One region of the Caloramator sp. ALD01 genome, then DNA from elsewhere that is predicted to be linked to it. Evidence: a T-box and tRNA genes for the amino acid it is inferred to sense, from the RefSeq annotation. Region 1 holds a T-box; the other holds one or more tRNA genes.
What was found. A T-box is a leader RNA that pairs with one kind of tRNA and senses whether it is charged. The one in region 1 lies ahead of cysS (cysteine--tRNA ligase), so its partner is inferred to be a tRNA-Cys.

Region 1 (7,524 bases):
TTCATGGGGCAAATCAATATATAACTTTTTCAACAGCCTGAAGGGGCCTTAAGGCCCCTATCTACATCCTCTTCCACCTTACACCCTGTGGTGTGTCCTCTAATATTATTCCCATTGCCTTAAGATCATCCCTTATTTTATCTGCAAGGGCAAAATTTTTCTCCTTTCTTGCTTTTTGTCTCTCTTCGATAAGCCTTTCTATTTCTTCATCTAAAGATTCTTTTGTATTTTTTTGAAGTATTGCAAGAGGAGAACCAAGTTCTCTTATTAAATCCAGTGCCTTCTTTGCAATCTCTTTAGAACTTTCAAGATTAATATTACTATTTATATCTCTTACCATATCAAATATAACAGAAATCGCATCGGCAGTATTAAAATCATCATCCATAACATCAATAAATCTATTTCTATATTCATCAAGTTTTAAGCTAAATGTCTTTTCTTCTTCCTTCATTGCATCATACTTTGAAACTTCAATAACATGTTCAAGATTTGATATCGAGTTATAAATCCTTTCAAGACCAGCCTTTGCCTGTTCTAATAAATCGAGGCTGAAGTTTATTGGATTTCTGTAGTGCCCAGATAGCATAAACATTCTAATTACTTCTGCATCATATTTTTCAAGTATTTCTCTTGCAGTGAAGAAATTGTTTAGTGATTTTGACATCTTTTGATTATTTACATTTAAATACGCAGCGTGCATCCAATATCTTGCAAATGGTTTTCCATTTCTTGCTTCACTCTGGGCTATCTCATTTTCGTGGTGAGGGAATACTAAATCTGCTCCACCACCGTGAATATCTATTGTTTCACCAAGAAGTGAGCAGGCCATTGTTGAACACTCTATATGCCAACCTGGTCTTCCTTCTCCCCAAGGACTTTGCCAAGCTGGTTCTCCCTCCTTCTTTGCCTTCCAAAGTGCAAAGTCCATAGGATTTCTCTTCCTTTCATCTACTTCTATTCTTGCACCAGCCTCTAAATCCTCTATGCTTTGATGACTAAGCTTCCCATATTCTTTAAATTTAGTTGTATCAAAATAAACATCCCCATCAACAGCATAGGCAAATCCCTTATCCTCTAAGTCCTTTACAAACTTTATAATCTCATTTATATATTCTGTGGCTCTTGGATTTACAGTTGCTCTTTTTAAATTTAATGCATCTGCATCCTTGTAATATTCGCCAATATATTTTTCTGCCACATCCTTTACAGTAACACCCTCTTCATTAGCCCTTTTAATCATCTTATCATCGATATCTGTGAAGTTTTGAATGAATTTTACTTGATAACCTCTGTACTCAAGGTATCTTCTAATTGTGTCAAATACAATGAAGGTTCTTGCATTACCTATGTGGAAGAAATTGTAGACAGTAGGTCCGCATACATACATTTTAACAACGTTAGGTTCTACAGTTACAAAATCCTCCTTCTGTCTTGTCATAGTATTAAAAACCTTAATTCCCATAATATCACCTCTTTTATATAAATTTACCCCTCCATCTCCTTAGAGACGAAGGGGCACTCCGTGGTTCCACTCTAATTAGGCAAAAGCCTCACTCAAAATTATAACGGAATTACCGTTCCTACCTACTAACATTTCGGTAGAAAAGCTCAAGGACGCACTAAAGGAGTGTCCATATAGCTGCTCACAGCCTAAGACAGCTACTCTCTGGAATGGATTACTTCCTTATTCTTCCCTTCATTGCCTTTTATTTTATTATAGCAAATTTTGTTTTACATATTCAATTCTTTTAATCAACATATCTCTACCTAATATTTCAAGAACATTTACAAGTTCAGGACCGTGCACTTGTCCTGTTACAGCAACTCTTATAGGCATAAATAACGCCTTTCCCTTTGCACCTGTTCTCTTTTTGATTTCATTCATTATATCCTTTGCATTTTCTTTAGTAACAACTTCTGTTTCTAATAATATATTCTTAAATTCATCAAGTAGTGCAGAAACATGTTCTTGCTTTAATACTTCTTTTGCTTCTTCATTTTCTAATTTAACTTCTTCACCAAAGAATATACCTACGTGATTTACTATTTCTGAAACATTAGATAATCCGCCTCTTACTGTATCTACTATCTTTGATATCCATTCTCTATTTGTATTTGCAAATTCCTCTGTAATAAATTCTCCCTTAACAAGATGAGGAATTGCTAAATCAACTATTCTATCAAGTTCTGCATTTCTTATATAAATACCATTTATATGGTTTAATTTGTCAATATCAAAAACTGCTGGATTTTTACTTACTCTGTTTATATCAAACATTCTTTCAAGTTCTTCCATAGAGAATATTTCTTCTTCTCCCTCAGGTGACCAACCAAGTAATGCAAGGAAATTTATTATAGCCTCTGGAAGATATCCAGCATCTCTATATTGTTCTACCCAAGTTGAACCGTGACGTTTGCTCATTTTTGTTCTGTCTTTTCCAAGTATTAAGGAAACGTGTGCAAACTTTGGTATATCAAATCCCAATGCCTTATATATAAGAATTTGTCTTGGCGTATTTGAAAGGTGTTCTTCTCCACGAATTACTGTTGTTATTTCCATTAAATAATCATCTATTGTAACAGCAAAGTTGTAAACAGGTATGCCGTCTGATTTTACAATGATAAAATCACCAATATCGTTTGAATTAAACTCTACTCTCCCTCTAACTAGGTCATCTACTACTATAAGTTCATCTTCTGGTACTCTAAATCTTACAACAGGTTTTCTACCTTCCTTCTCCAGTCTTTCTCTGTCCTCTTTTGTTAAATGTCTGCACTTACCTGAATATCTTGGCATTTCTCCTCTTTGTAGAGCTTCTTCTCTTTCTCTTTCAAGCTCTTCTTCTGAACAGTAGCATAGATATGCCTTCCCTTCATCTAAAAGTCTTTGAACATAAGGATTGTATATATGTACCCTTTCTGTTGATCTATATGGTCCGTGTTCTCCTCCAACCTCTATTCCTTCATCCCAATGAATTCCAAGCCATTTTAATCCTTCAATGATTACCTTTTCTGATTCCTCAGTAGAACGATTTAAATCTGTATCTTCAATTCTAAGCAAAAACTTTCCTCCAGTTTTCTTAGCATAAAGATAGTTAAATAGTGCTGTTCTTGCACCACCTATATGCAAATGCCCTGTTGGACTTGGGGCAAATCTAACTCTTTCCATAGTACACCTCCGTAAAAATTATATACTAATACAATTTTATATATTTATTCATTTTTTTTCAACACATATATCAAAAAAGCTACAGCAATAGCTGTAGCTCAGATTGTTGACAAACCTGTTCGTTAGCTAAAGTATGAAAAAAGCCCCATGAATGGATTTCAATGGGCTCTTTCGTGAGCTTTAGCAATTATTGCTTTTCGACTTTGAAAAAGTCCGTAATTCGGCACAGGACGTGCCGAGCCGAGTGGCCATCAGGACGATGGCATCGCGAGGGTAGGACTTTTTCAAACAAAGAAAGGCTTAGAATTGCTTAGCGAAATGAATCGATGCCCAAGAAATCCTTCATGGGGCTAATCAATATATAACTTTTTCAACAGCCTGAGCTACAGCAATAGCTGTAGCTCTTTTATGCATTCTTCTTTTGAATTATATTCGCAAGCATCATTGGATCAATATTTCCACCAGTTAAAACACAAACAACATTCTTCCCTGGCATATTAACCTTACCGTTTATAACAGCAGCTGCTGTTGTAGCACCAGCCCCTTCAACTACAAACTTTGATTTTGAAAGAAGTCTATAAATTGCATCCTCAATTTCATCCTCTGATACAGTAACTACATCATCAACATATTTTTTAATTATATCAAAAGTTAAATCCCCTGGAGTCTTAACTGATATACCATCTGCAAGTGATTTTACACCTGGCAATGTTACAATTTTCCCTGCATCAAGCGACGCTCTTGTTGATGCTATAACTTCAGCCTGAACTCCTATCACCTTTATACTTGGCTTTATTTCCTTCATTGCAATTGCTATACCTGATATAATACCTCCTCCACCTATTGGAACAACAATAGCATCCACATCACTAAACTCATTTAATATCTCAAGACCTATAGTTCCCTGTCCTGCAATTACATAAGGATCATTGAATGGGTGAACAAATGTAGCACCTGTCTCCCTTTGAATTTCAACTGCCTTTTGATAACAATCATCATATACAAGTCCATATTGAACTACTGTAGCACCATATGATTTAGTCGACTCCACTTTAGTCTTTGGAGCAGTCTCTGGCATACATATAGTTGCATTTATACCAAAAACCTTTGCAGCATATGCAACACCCTGTGCATGATTTCCTGCTGATGATGCAATAACTCCCTTTTTTCTTTCTTCTTCTGTTAGGCTTGCTATTTTGTTATAGGCACCTCTTAATTTAAACGCATTTGTCTTTTGTCTATTCTCCGCCTTTAGAAAAACATTCATTCCAGTTAATTGAGTTAAGCTATAGGACTTAGCAAGTTCTGTCTTTCTTACTACACCATCTAATCTTTTTTGAGCCTCTTTAATCATTTCAAAAGTAACTTGCATATTTTTCCCTCATTCCTATAAAAATTTTAAATTATCTTAATTTTAATATACAATACTCGACAAAAAAATTCAATTAAGATTATACGCTTATTTGTGCATTTTAGCTCATATTCATTAATTTTCGTCTATTATTAGTAATTATACTATTTTTATTAACATTTTCATTGTATATATCATCAATACTCTTAATAACTAATATTTTACAATGCATTAAAAAAATATTTTTCATTATGTCCGCATTACACAAACATAATATTACTGTAAGTTAACACATAAACCAAAATCACATTTGAAACGGATATAAAACATCTTAAGTATATTTTCTGCATATTTTATAGTATAAAATAAATTTTAGGAGGTTTTCCCCTTGGAAACAAAATATAAGGAACGTTCTCTTGTAGGTCCAATTTTCAAGATGAACTCCCTTGAAAAAACTCTTATTAACCTTTCATACCACTTAAAGGGAATTAAAGTATCAAAAGAATCTATGCCTATATATCGTGAAATCTACAATGATTATTTAACTTCTCTTTCTTATTTTTCTCAAAGTCTTGGATTTATAAAATGCCTATACCTTTGCAACTCTAATCCCTCTATGAAGAGTTATCTACTTAACAACCTTTTCACCCAAGCCTATAGGAAACTTAATAACATAGATTCAAAACTTAAACTTGTTGAAGTTGATGATATCTATTTAGAGAGCAAAAAAATACTTGAGGACAAAATTTCATACATTACCTCAAGTATGAAGGATTTATTGGATGATTTAATTCATTATTGATAAAATTATTAAGTGCCAAGAACAAGCAAAACTTCTTGGCACTAATCTTTTATACAAAACATTAATTGCTTAAATCAAAAGTAAATATAATAATTGAAATATAGAAATAGCAAGTGGTATTATTACGATTGCCATTAGCCACTTCTTTTTAGCTATCGCCCGATAAATGAGTATAATAATACCAATAACCAAAGTTGCCATTATAGCAAAAATAGTCATAAACTTACCTTCTTTGCATCATACTTTAAAACCATTAAATCAAGTTCTAAATACTACTTCTTCTCTACTAAACATATACCTTGCAAATAGAATAGCAGCTATTATATAAACTATTGCCCACACAAATGTTATGACTATGTGCATAGGATTATAAACTCCAATAATAAATTCCTTTATAATAAGCGAAATATTTGCAAGAGGAATATTGAACATCATTGTAGATGCACTCTTTACATCCATCATATAGGTTCCATAGGCAACAATCATACCAATTATTGTAACAGGCGATAAATAGGTTTGAGCTTCTTTAAAGGACCTTGCATATATACTAACAGCAAGTTCAACTGCTGCAAAAATCATATTAAGTATTATAGCTGTAACTCCGATTAAAACAAGAGAGCCTATTGAAATTTTTAATCCAACATCACCCATAAAATCCATAGAATATTTAAAGGCTATATAGAGTCCCGTTAAAGATGATGTTGTTCCTATTATACCCATAACAGTTATAGCAAAAAGCTTTCCAAACAATAGCTGCATTCTGCTTGCCTGTGTTGTAAGAAGTGGTTCGAGAGTTCCTCTCTCCTTTTCTCCTGCACCTAAATCAACTGCAGCAGCCATAGGTCCTGTAATTGCATATATAATCAAGTAAAGTGGCAGAAGCATTGTTAACATAAGAGCTCCTCCACCTGCCTTTTCTCTATTTACAGGCTCATTTTTAACATCAACAGGACTTAATATAGATACATCTATTCCCCTCTTTTCAAGTCTTCCTTTCACAACCTCATCCTTATATGTATTAATAACATCCTTAACAACATCTAATGCTGTTTGAGAATTTGTACTCTCTGAATCATATATAATTTTTATATCCGACATTTTTTCCTGTGATAGTTTTTCATCAAAATCTTCCTCAACCACAACAGCCAAATATATAGTTCCCTTTTTTACTTCCTCTTGATAGTCCTTAGTTTCAACTATCTTTATATTAGGTACACTACTTAAGAAATTTTTAAAGGAAGACTCCTCTCCAATATAGGCTATCTTTACTTCCTTTGCTACCTTTTCAGTTGTACTTTTAACCCCTTTACCTATTAGGCCAAATAGTAACGGAAAAAGCACCAAAGGTAAAAGAACTGACATTATAACTGTTTTTCTATCCCTAAATAAATCCTTTAATTCCTTCTTAAAAACAATTCCCCACAAACTATTCATCTTTATCCCCCACCAATCTTAAAAATACTTTTTCTAAATCTTCTCCATTATATTCTCTTCTTAAATCTTCGATTTTTCCGTCATACACAATTCTTCCCTTATGTATAATTACCACTCTATCACACAGCCTTTCAACTTCCCTCATACTGTGACTTGAAAATATAATAGCTCTTCCTTTTTTCTTACAATCTAATATAAAATCCTGAACTATTGCACTTGATGATACATCAAGTCCTATTGTAGGCTCATCAAAGAGCATAACATCGGGATTATGAACAATTGACCTTGCTATTGCAACCTTCTGTTTCATACCCCTTGAAAATTTACCAACACGTCTATCTATATATTCCTTCATATCAAGCATCTCTGCTAAAAACTCAATATTTTTGTTTGCTTCTTCACTTGAAAGACCACTTAAATCCGCAAAATACTTTATATTTTCTCTTGCTGTCAGCCTATCGTATAATCCTACTTCTCCACCAAACAATATTCCTATCTTCTTTCTAACCTTATCGGGTTCATTTACCAAATCTAATCCACAAATCTTTGCTGTGCCTGACGTTGGTTTTAACATCGTAGATATCATTCTTAAAGTTGTTGTTTTTCCAGCTCCATTTTCTCCTAAAAGTCCAACAATCTCACCCTTATCAACTTTAAAACTAACATTATCAACTGCTGTTACTTCTTTAAACTTTTTTGTTAACCCAATTACCTCTATCATTCTATTCCCCCCTTATTAAAGTACAAACAGCGTGGGCTGCAATT
Region 2 (7,524 bases), on a different contig from region 1:
AATAAGAGAGGGAGAAACCTTAGGTGTAGTTGGTGAATCTGGATGCGGTAAAAGTATAACTGCTATGTCTATACTTAAGCTTATTCCAAATCCACCTGGTAAAATAGTTGATGGTGAAATTATATTTGATGGCAAGGATTTAACAAAGGCAACCGATGAAGAAATCAGAAAAATACGTGGAAATAAAATATCTGTTATATTTCAGGAGCCTATGACTTCATTAAACCCTGTATTTACAATAGGTGATCAAATAATAGAAGCCATAGTTCTACACCAAAATATGAATAAAGAAAAGGCACGTGAAAAGGCTATAGATATGTTAAAGTTGGTTGGCATTCCAAGAGCAGATGAGGTTGTAGATGCCTATCCACACGAACTTTCAGGTGGAATGAGACAAAGGGCAATGATTGCAATGGCAATGGCTTGTAATCCAAAGCTTTTAATAGCAGATGAGCCAACTACTGCACTTGATGTTACAATTCAAGCACAAATACTTGATCTGATGAGAGATCTTAAGAATAAAACAAATACATCTATTATGCTTATAACTCACGACCTTGGTGTTGTTGCAGAAATGGCAGACCACGTTGTTGTTATGTATGCTGGAAAGGTCGTTGAAGAGGCTAATGTATATGAAATATTTAAAAATCCAATGCATCCATATACATTAGGATTGCTTGAATCAAAGCCAATATTAAATCAAGATAAGGATAGATTAAATTCTATACCCGGACAAGTACCAAATCCACTTAATATGCCAGAGGGCTGCTATTTCCACCCAAGATGTTCAAAGGCTATGGACATATGTAGAAGGGAACAGCCAGAACTTTGTAGTGTAAAAGATGGTCATAGGGTGGCTTGCCACCTCAACAGGGAGGTGAAGTAAAATGGCTGAGACTTTATTAAAAGTAGAAAATCTGAAAAAGTACTTTCCAATAAAGGCAGGAGTATTCCAAAGAACAGTTGGATATGTAAAGGCGGTTGATGATGTTTCATTCGAGCTAAAGGAAGGTGAAACATTAGGATTTGTTGGAGAATCAGGGTGTGGAAAATCAACAACAGGAAGAACAATATTGAGACTTTTAGATAAAACAGATGGTAGTGTGTATTTTGAGGGAAAGGATATATTTAAGTTAAGTAGAAAAGAGTTAAGAAGCATAAGACCTAAGATGCAGATTATATTCCAAGATCCATATAGTTCATTAAATCCAAGAATGACTGTAGGTGAAATTATAGGTGAGGCACTTGTAGATCACGGTATAGTATCTAAGGGTGAAGTTAAGGATAGAGTACTTGAGGCAATAGAAATGTGCGGACTTGCACCTTACCACATAAGAAGATACCCACACGAATTTTCAGGTGGACAAAGACAGAGAATTGGTATTGCAAGAGCACTTGTATTAAATCCTAAATTTATAGTTTGTGATGAACCAGTATCTGCTCTTGACGTTTCAATTCAATCACAAATTGTAAACCTTTTATGTGATCTACAACAAAAGTTTGGTTTTTCATATATGTTTATATCCCACGATTTAAGTGTTGTAAAGCACATAAGCCATAGGGTAGGTGTTATGTATTTAGGTTCACTTGTGGAACTTGCAGATAAGCACGAACTTTATAAAAATCCACTACATCCTTATACAAAGGCATTGCTTTCTGCAGTTCCAATACCAGACCCAACGCTAAAAAGGGAAAGGATAATATTACAGGGAGATATTCCAAGCCCAGCAAATCCGCCAAGTGGATGTAAATTCCATACAAGATGCCCATACAAAAAGGATATTTGTTCACAGGAAATACCTAAATTTAGAGATGTGGGCGGAGGACACTTTGTTGCGTGCCATTTAGTATAAAATATACCCCCTCAAGGACAAAATAATCCTGAGGGGGTGTTTTATATGACAACACCATTTAAAAAGAAGGTAAAGGCAAAGATTAAAGCTAAAAAGCCTTTAAGTGATGAAGAACTTGAAAGGGAAAAAATTAAGTATGAAATAGCAGAGGAATTAGGGCTTATAGATAAAGTTAAAAAATACGGTTGGAGTGGTTTAACGGCAGAAGAGACTGGCAAAATAGGTGGAATAATGACCAAGAGAAATAAGGATGCAGGCAGAAGATGGAACAAATAGGGGGCAATTATGCCCCCTATAGATATGCCTTTAGTAGTTTTAATTGCCCTTCTATTGTAAATTCTTCTTTCTTTGCTGGAATCATAAAAGTTTTGCCTGCAGATATGTCATATATTTCTCCATTATAATTGAGTCTTCCATTACCTTCGATACACATATAAATATGGAAGGATTCTCCATTTGTTTTATCAAAATATTTATTTTCAACATTGATTTCATCAACAGAAAAATAGTTGCACTTTGCAATATTCGATAAACTATATCCATTAAATTTTTGGGATACTGGAGATACTACTTTACCACTTATATTAAAATCAATTACATCAAGAGCCTTTTCAATATGAAGTTCTCTTGGTTTACCGTTTTTATCAACTCTATTCCAGTCATATACTCTGTATGTAGTATCGCTATTTTGTTGTATTTCTGCAATTACGATTCCATCAAGTATAGCGTGAACGGTGCCAGAAGGAATAAAAATTACATCACCTTTTTTTACAGAGACATAATTTAAGCAATCCTCCAATTGTTTGTTAAAGAGGGCTTCTTTAAATTCTTCCTTTGTTGTTCCTTCCTTTACACCATATATAAGCTTAGCATCATCTTTTGCATCAACCACATACCACATTTCAGTTTTACCAAAATCTCCTTCAAATTTAAGTGCATATTCGTCGTTAGGATGAACTTGAACAGAAAGTTTATCATTTGCATCTATGTATTTAATTAGAAGAGGAAATCTATCATATTTTAGAGCTTTAGTTCCAAGTAATTCTTCTTTATATATATCTATTATTTCTTGTAGAGTTTTTTCTTTATATATTCCATTTTCGATTATACTCATCCCATTTTTATGACAACACACTTCCCAGCTCTCTGCAGTTTTTTCATAGGGTAAACTACGGCCAAATATTTTATTTAAATTCTGTCCTCCCCATATAATTTCTTTATAAACGGGTTGAAAAAATAATGGATATAGCATAAAATACCTCCTGTAAACTATTTTATTTATTCTTACTTTATTTTAACAAAACAATAAAAGAAAATAAATATAGGAGTTGAAATAAATGGAACAATACTCAAATTTATCTTTAGTATATGATGAGCTTATGGATGTAGATTATAAGAAATGGGCAGATTTTGTTAGCACATATTTTAAAAATAAAAATATTGAATTAAAATACAAAAAAGGTCTCGAACTTGGCTGTGGTACAGGAAATATGACTATTTATTTAAAAAAACTTGGATTGGATTTAGTGGCATTGGATAGTTCAGAGGATATGCTTACAAAGGCAGAGGAGAAATTAAGAAGAGAAAGATTAAGAGCTACACTATTGAAACAGGATATAAGAAGTTATAATTTAAATAAAAAATTTCCCTTTATATTTAGTTTTTGTGACTGTTTTAATTACATAACAAACTATAAGGATTTAGAAAGTTCATTTAAAAATGTTTATAATCATTTAGAAGATGATGGTTATTTTTTATTTGATATTAGCACAGAATATAAATTAAGAAATCTAATAGGAGAAAAGACATTTACATTAAATAGAGAGGATATATGCTATATATGGGATAATTATATAAATGAAGATATATTGGAGATGTATATTACCTTCTTTGTAAAGGAAGGAAAATATTATAGAAGGTTTGATGAAAGGCATATACAAAAAATTTATAGGGTTGAAGAGATTATAGAAGTTCTAAACAAAATAGGTTTTAAAGAAGTTGAAGTTTTTGATGACTATAAATTTAAAGATTATAGTCAAGATAGTATTAGAGCTGTATTTGTTATAAAGAAATGATAATAATTACTCATCTTCATCACAAAGTTCAACATCTTTATCTTTAATTCTGATGCTAATTTTTAAAAAGTCATTTTCGATTTTTATTTTTTTCTTTTTACCATCTTTAGATTGACGTACCTTTACTTTAAGTTTATCTTTTTGGGTATCCACAAAAAACACTCCAATAAATCATTATATAATTATAATATTCTTTAATTTTTCAAGTGTTACAACAATAATACTTTATACTTTAAATATTGACTTGTATTGTACAGATTTGTATAATTAACCTAAATTTTATCCCTAAAATATTTTATACTTAGGAGGAAATAATATGGGTAAATTAGTTAGAGCAACAGCCTCAAATGGAGATATAAGACTATTTGCAGCAATTACAACAGATATAGTAGAAAAAGCAAGACAAATACACGATTTAAGCCCGACTGCATCAGCAGCCCTCGGTAGATTATTAACAGCAGGCAGTATAATGGGAGCAATGCTAAAGGGTGAAAAGGATACGCTGACATTGTCTATGAATGGTAGAGGGCCAGCAGGTAATTTAGTAGTTGTTGCAAATTCAAAGGGTAATGTAAAGGGTTATATATCAAATCCACACGTAGAGTTGCCATTAAATGATAAGGGAAAACTTGATGTTGGTGGTGCAATAGGTAAGGATGGATTTTTAAACGTAGTAAAGGATATGGGACTCAAAGACCCATATATTGGAAGTGTTCCTATATATACTGGAGAAGTTGGAGATGATATTGCATACTATTTTACAGTTTCAGAACAGGTTCCATCTGCAGTAGCGTTAGGTGTGCTTGTTGATACAGATATTTCTATAAAATCAGCAGGGGGATTAGTTATACAAATGATGCCGGGTGCAAACGAGCTACTTGCAGATATTATTACATTTAGACTGCAAGAAATACCACCTCTTTCTACATTAATAGCAGAGGGAAAAACTTGCGAAGATATATTAAACTTACTGTTTGACGATATGGATTTAAAAATACACGAAGAGATAGATATAGCTTACGAGTGCGATTGTTCAAGGGAAAGAGTTGAAAAGGCACTTATTGCATTAGGAAAAGAAGAACTTGAGAGATTAAAGGAAGAGGAAGAGATTATGCAGGTAGAGTGCCATTTTTGTGAAAGAAGATACCAATTTACAAAGGATGATATACAAAATTTAATAAATTCAATTAAATAAAGATATAAAATATAATATAAAGCCTCATTATGGTTATGTTGCATTAAACTATAAGTGGGGCTTTAAAATTTACGATAAAAAATTAATAATCCTATAAACTTTAGTTTTTTTTACACGATAAATATTAATGATAATACTGTAAAGGGTGTGTGGTATGAAAAAGGAAGATTTGGGGGTTTTAAAAATATCAATGAGTTATTTCTTACTTGGTACTATTTGGGTGTTTTTTTCTGATAAAATATTATTTAAATCATTGAAATTCAGTGAAGGTTATTTGAATTATTCGATTATTAAGGGGATTGTCTTTATTGTATTTTCATCTGTATTTATTTTTGTTTTAGTAAAAAGGGAAATAAATAAAAGAATAAAGATTTGGGAATATTATGCAACACACGATGCTATGACAAAGTGTCTAAATAGAAAAGCAGGTTTAGAAAAATTAAATACACTGCTAAAAAACTATTCATTGCGTTCACCCATATCAATTATTTATGTTGATTTAAATAATTTAAAAATGATTAATGATAATTATGGCCATAGTGAAGGAGATAAGGCTATTATTAGAATCAGTAAAATATTCAAACAATCTGTTAAAAAGGATGATTTTGTTGTTAGATTAGGTGGAGATGAGTTTTTGATTGTTCTTTTGAATTCTGATGAGAAGAATGCAGAAAAAATTATTGAAGTTATAAATGAGAAGATAAATGTATTAAATCTATCAAGTAGAGTAGAACTAAGTATAAGCTGTGGAGTTGCAACTTATACACAAGAATATATAAATATAGAAGACTTTATAAACGAAGCAGATAGAAGGATGTATGAAAATAAGAAGCTTTTTCACTCACAGTTAAAATTTGCATAAAATAATTTTAAAAACGTATTGACAAAAATATAAATTCATTGTATTATAATTTATGTCAAATGAATTGGGCGCGTAGCTCAGCTGGGAGAGCATCTGCCTTACAAGCAGAGGGTCACAGGTTCGAGCCCTGTCGTGCCCACCATAATGGCCCAGTAGCTCAGTTGGTTAGAGTGCCGGCCTGTCACGCCGGAGGTCGAGGGTTCGAGCCCCTTCTGGGTCGCCAACTGGCCAGATAGCTCAGTAGGTAGAGCAGGGGACTGAAAATCCCCGTGTCGCTGGTTCGATTCCGGCTCTGGCCACCAATTTTATATGCGGGAATAGCTCAGTTGGTAGAGCGTCACCTTGCCAAGGTGAATGCCGCGGGTTCGAGTCCCGTTTCCCGCTCCAGAAATTAATATGGCGGCATAGCCAAGTGGTAAGGCAGAGGTCTGCAAAACCTTTATTCCCCAGTTCGAATCTGGGTGCCGCCTCCAAAGAATAGGGATAGAAGTAAAACTTCTATCCCTATTTTGCTAGTACGCATAGTTTTAATGAAGGAGCGAGTTTGTCAATGGAAAAATTTATAGAAATACCAAATCTCCCAAAGGGGGAAGTCTCTTTGGTTGTGTGTGATGGAAGAATAAACTCAGATGTTGAATATAATTTAAGAGAGATGGGAATTAAAATTATCAAAACAAATAAACAAAAATTATTGTATGAAGCTGTATCCTATCATCCTGACATATTATTTCACCATCTTGGGGGGGATAAAATAGTTATTGCACCCAATGTTGATGACAAATTTTATTATGCCTTAGAAGATGAGGGTTTTAATTTGATATTAGGCAAAGATAAGATTGAAGGTATATATCCAAAGGATGTTTTATACAATGTTGCAAGACTAAAGGATGTTGCCATTTTAAACATAAGATATACTGATGAAGTTTTACTGGATGAATTAATAAAAAGAAACATTAAACTTATTGATGTAAAGCAGGGCTATGCTAAATGTTCTGTATGTATTGTATCAGAGGATGCAATAATTACGTCTGATAGAGGAATCTATAAAAAGGCTTTGCAAAATTCAATAAACTCCCTTCTAATTAAACCAGGATATATTGATCTTTTTGAACTAAACTACGGTTTTATTGGAGGATGCACAGGATTTATTTCAAATGACACCATAGCTTTTTACGGTGAAGTTGAATCACATCCTGAAGGTACTGAAATAAAAAATTTTTTGAATAAATTTGAAAAAAAACATCAAAATCTATCAAAAGGTAAATTAATAGATTATGGTACATTAATACCTCTTAAGGAATATTGTATAATATAACTTTTTAAGTTTATTAGTATATGTTTTTTCTACGAACATATACTAAACTTGAAGGGAGTGATAATATGATTCTCCTATCAATTGGATTTAGTAAGGATAATAAAGAATTTTATGATAGATTAAACGAGCTCTGTCAGTATTTTAAAGAAAAAGGCGTAAATATTGCTCTATGTGAAAATAAAGTATCTAATATGAATTATATAAAGTGTGTTTTAAAGGAGACA

Region 2: it encodes a tRNA-Cys, which carries the amino acid that the T-box ahead of cysS (cysteine--tRNA ligase) is inferred to sense. The anticodon was not compared.

Annotation. Positions count from the first base shown of each region.
Region 1 is NZ_AXAA01000018.1:5,649-13,172, forward strand. Features, by position in the region: gene cysS (cysteine--tRNA ligase) at 62-1,459, opposite strand; T-box leader at 1,504-1,712, opposite strand; gene gltX (glutamate--tRNA ligase) at 1,718-3,172, opposite strand; gene ilvA (threonine ammonia-lyase) at 3,579-4,544, opposite strand; gene A3M9_RS0108385 (hypothetical protein) at 4,912-5,325, shown strand; gene A3M9_RS0108395 (ABC transporter permease) at 5,584-6,759, opposite strand; gene A3M9_RS0108400 (ATP-binding cassette domain-containing protein) at 6,752-7,480, opposite strand; gene ispF (2-C-methyl-D-erythritol 2,4-cyclodiphosphate synthase) at 7,482-7,524, opposite strand, start outside.
Region 2 is NZ_AXAA01000002.1:122,144-129,667, reverse strand. Features, by position in the region: gene A3M9_RS0101650 (ABC transporter ATP-binding protein) at 1-886, shown strand, start outside; gene A3M9_RS0101645 (ABC transporter ATP-binding protein) at 888-1,853, shown strand; gene A3M9_RS0101640 (small, acid-soluble spore protein, alpha/beta type) at 1,899-2,129, shown strand; gene manA (mannose-6-phosphate isomerase, class I) at 2,146-3,105, opposite strand; gene A3M9_RS0101630 (class I SAM-dependent methyltransferase) at 3,191-3,928, shown strand; gene A3M9_RS14555 (hypothetical protein) at 3,935-4,081, opposite strand; gene hslO (Hsp33 family molecular chaperone HslO) at 4,245-5,123, shown strand; gene A3M9_RS0101615 (diguanylate cyclase) at 5,278-5,985, shown strand; tRNA gene A3M9_RS0101610 (tRNA-Val) at 6,052-6,127, shown strand; tRNA gene A3M9_RS0101605 (tRNA-Asp) at 6,132-6,208, shown strand; tRNA gene A3M9_RS0101600 (tRNA-Phe) at 6,212-6,287, shown strand; tRNA gene A3M9_RS0101595 (tRNA-Gly) at 6,297-6,372, shown strand; tRNA gene A3M9_RS0101590 (tRNA-Cys) at 6,384-6,458, shown strand; gene A3M9_RS0101585 (DUF6873 family GME fold protein) at 6,536-7,300, shown strand; gene ytxC (putative sporulation protein YtxC) at 7,366-7,524, shown strand, end outside.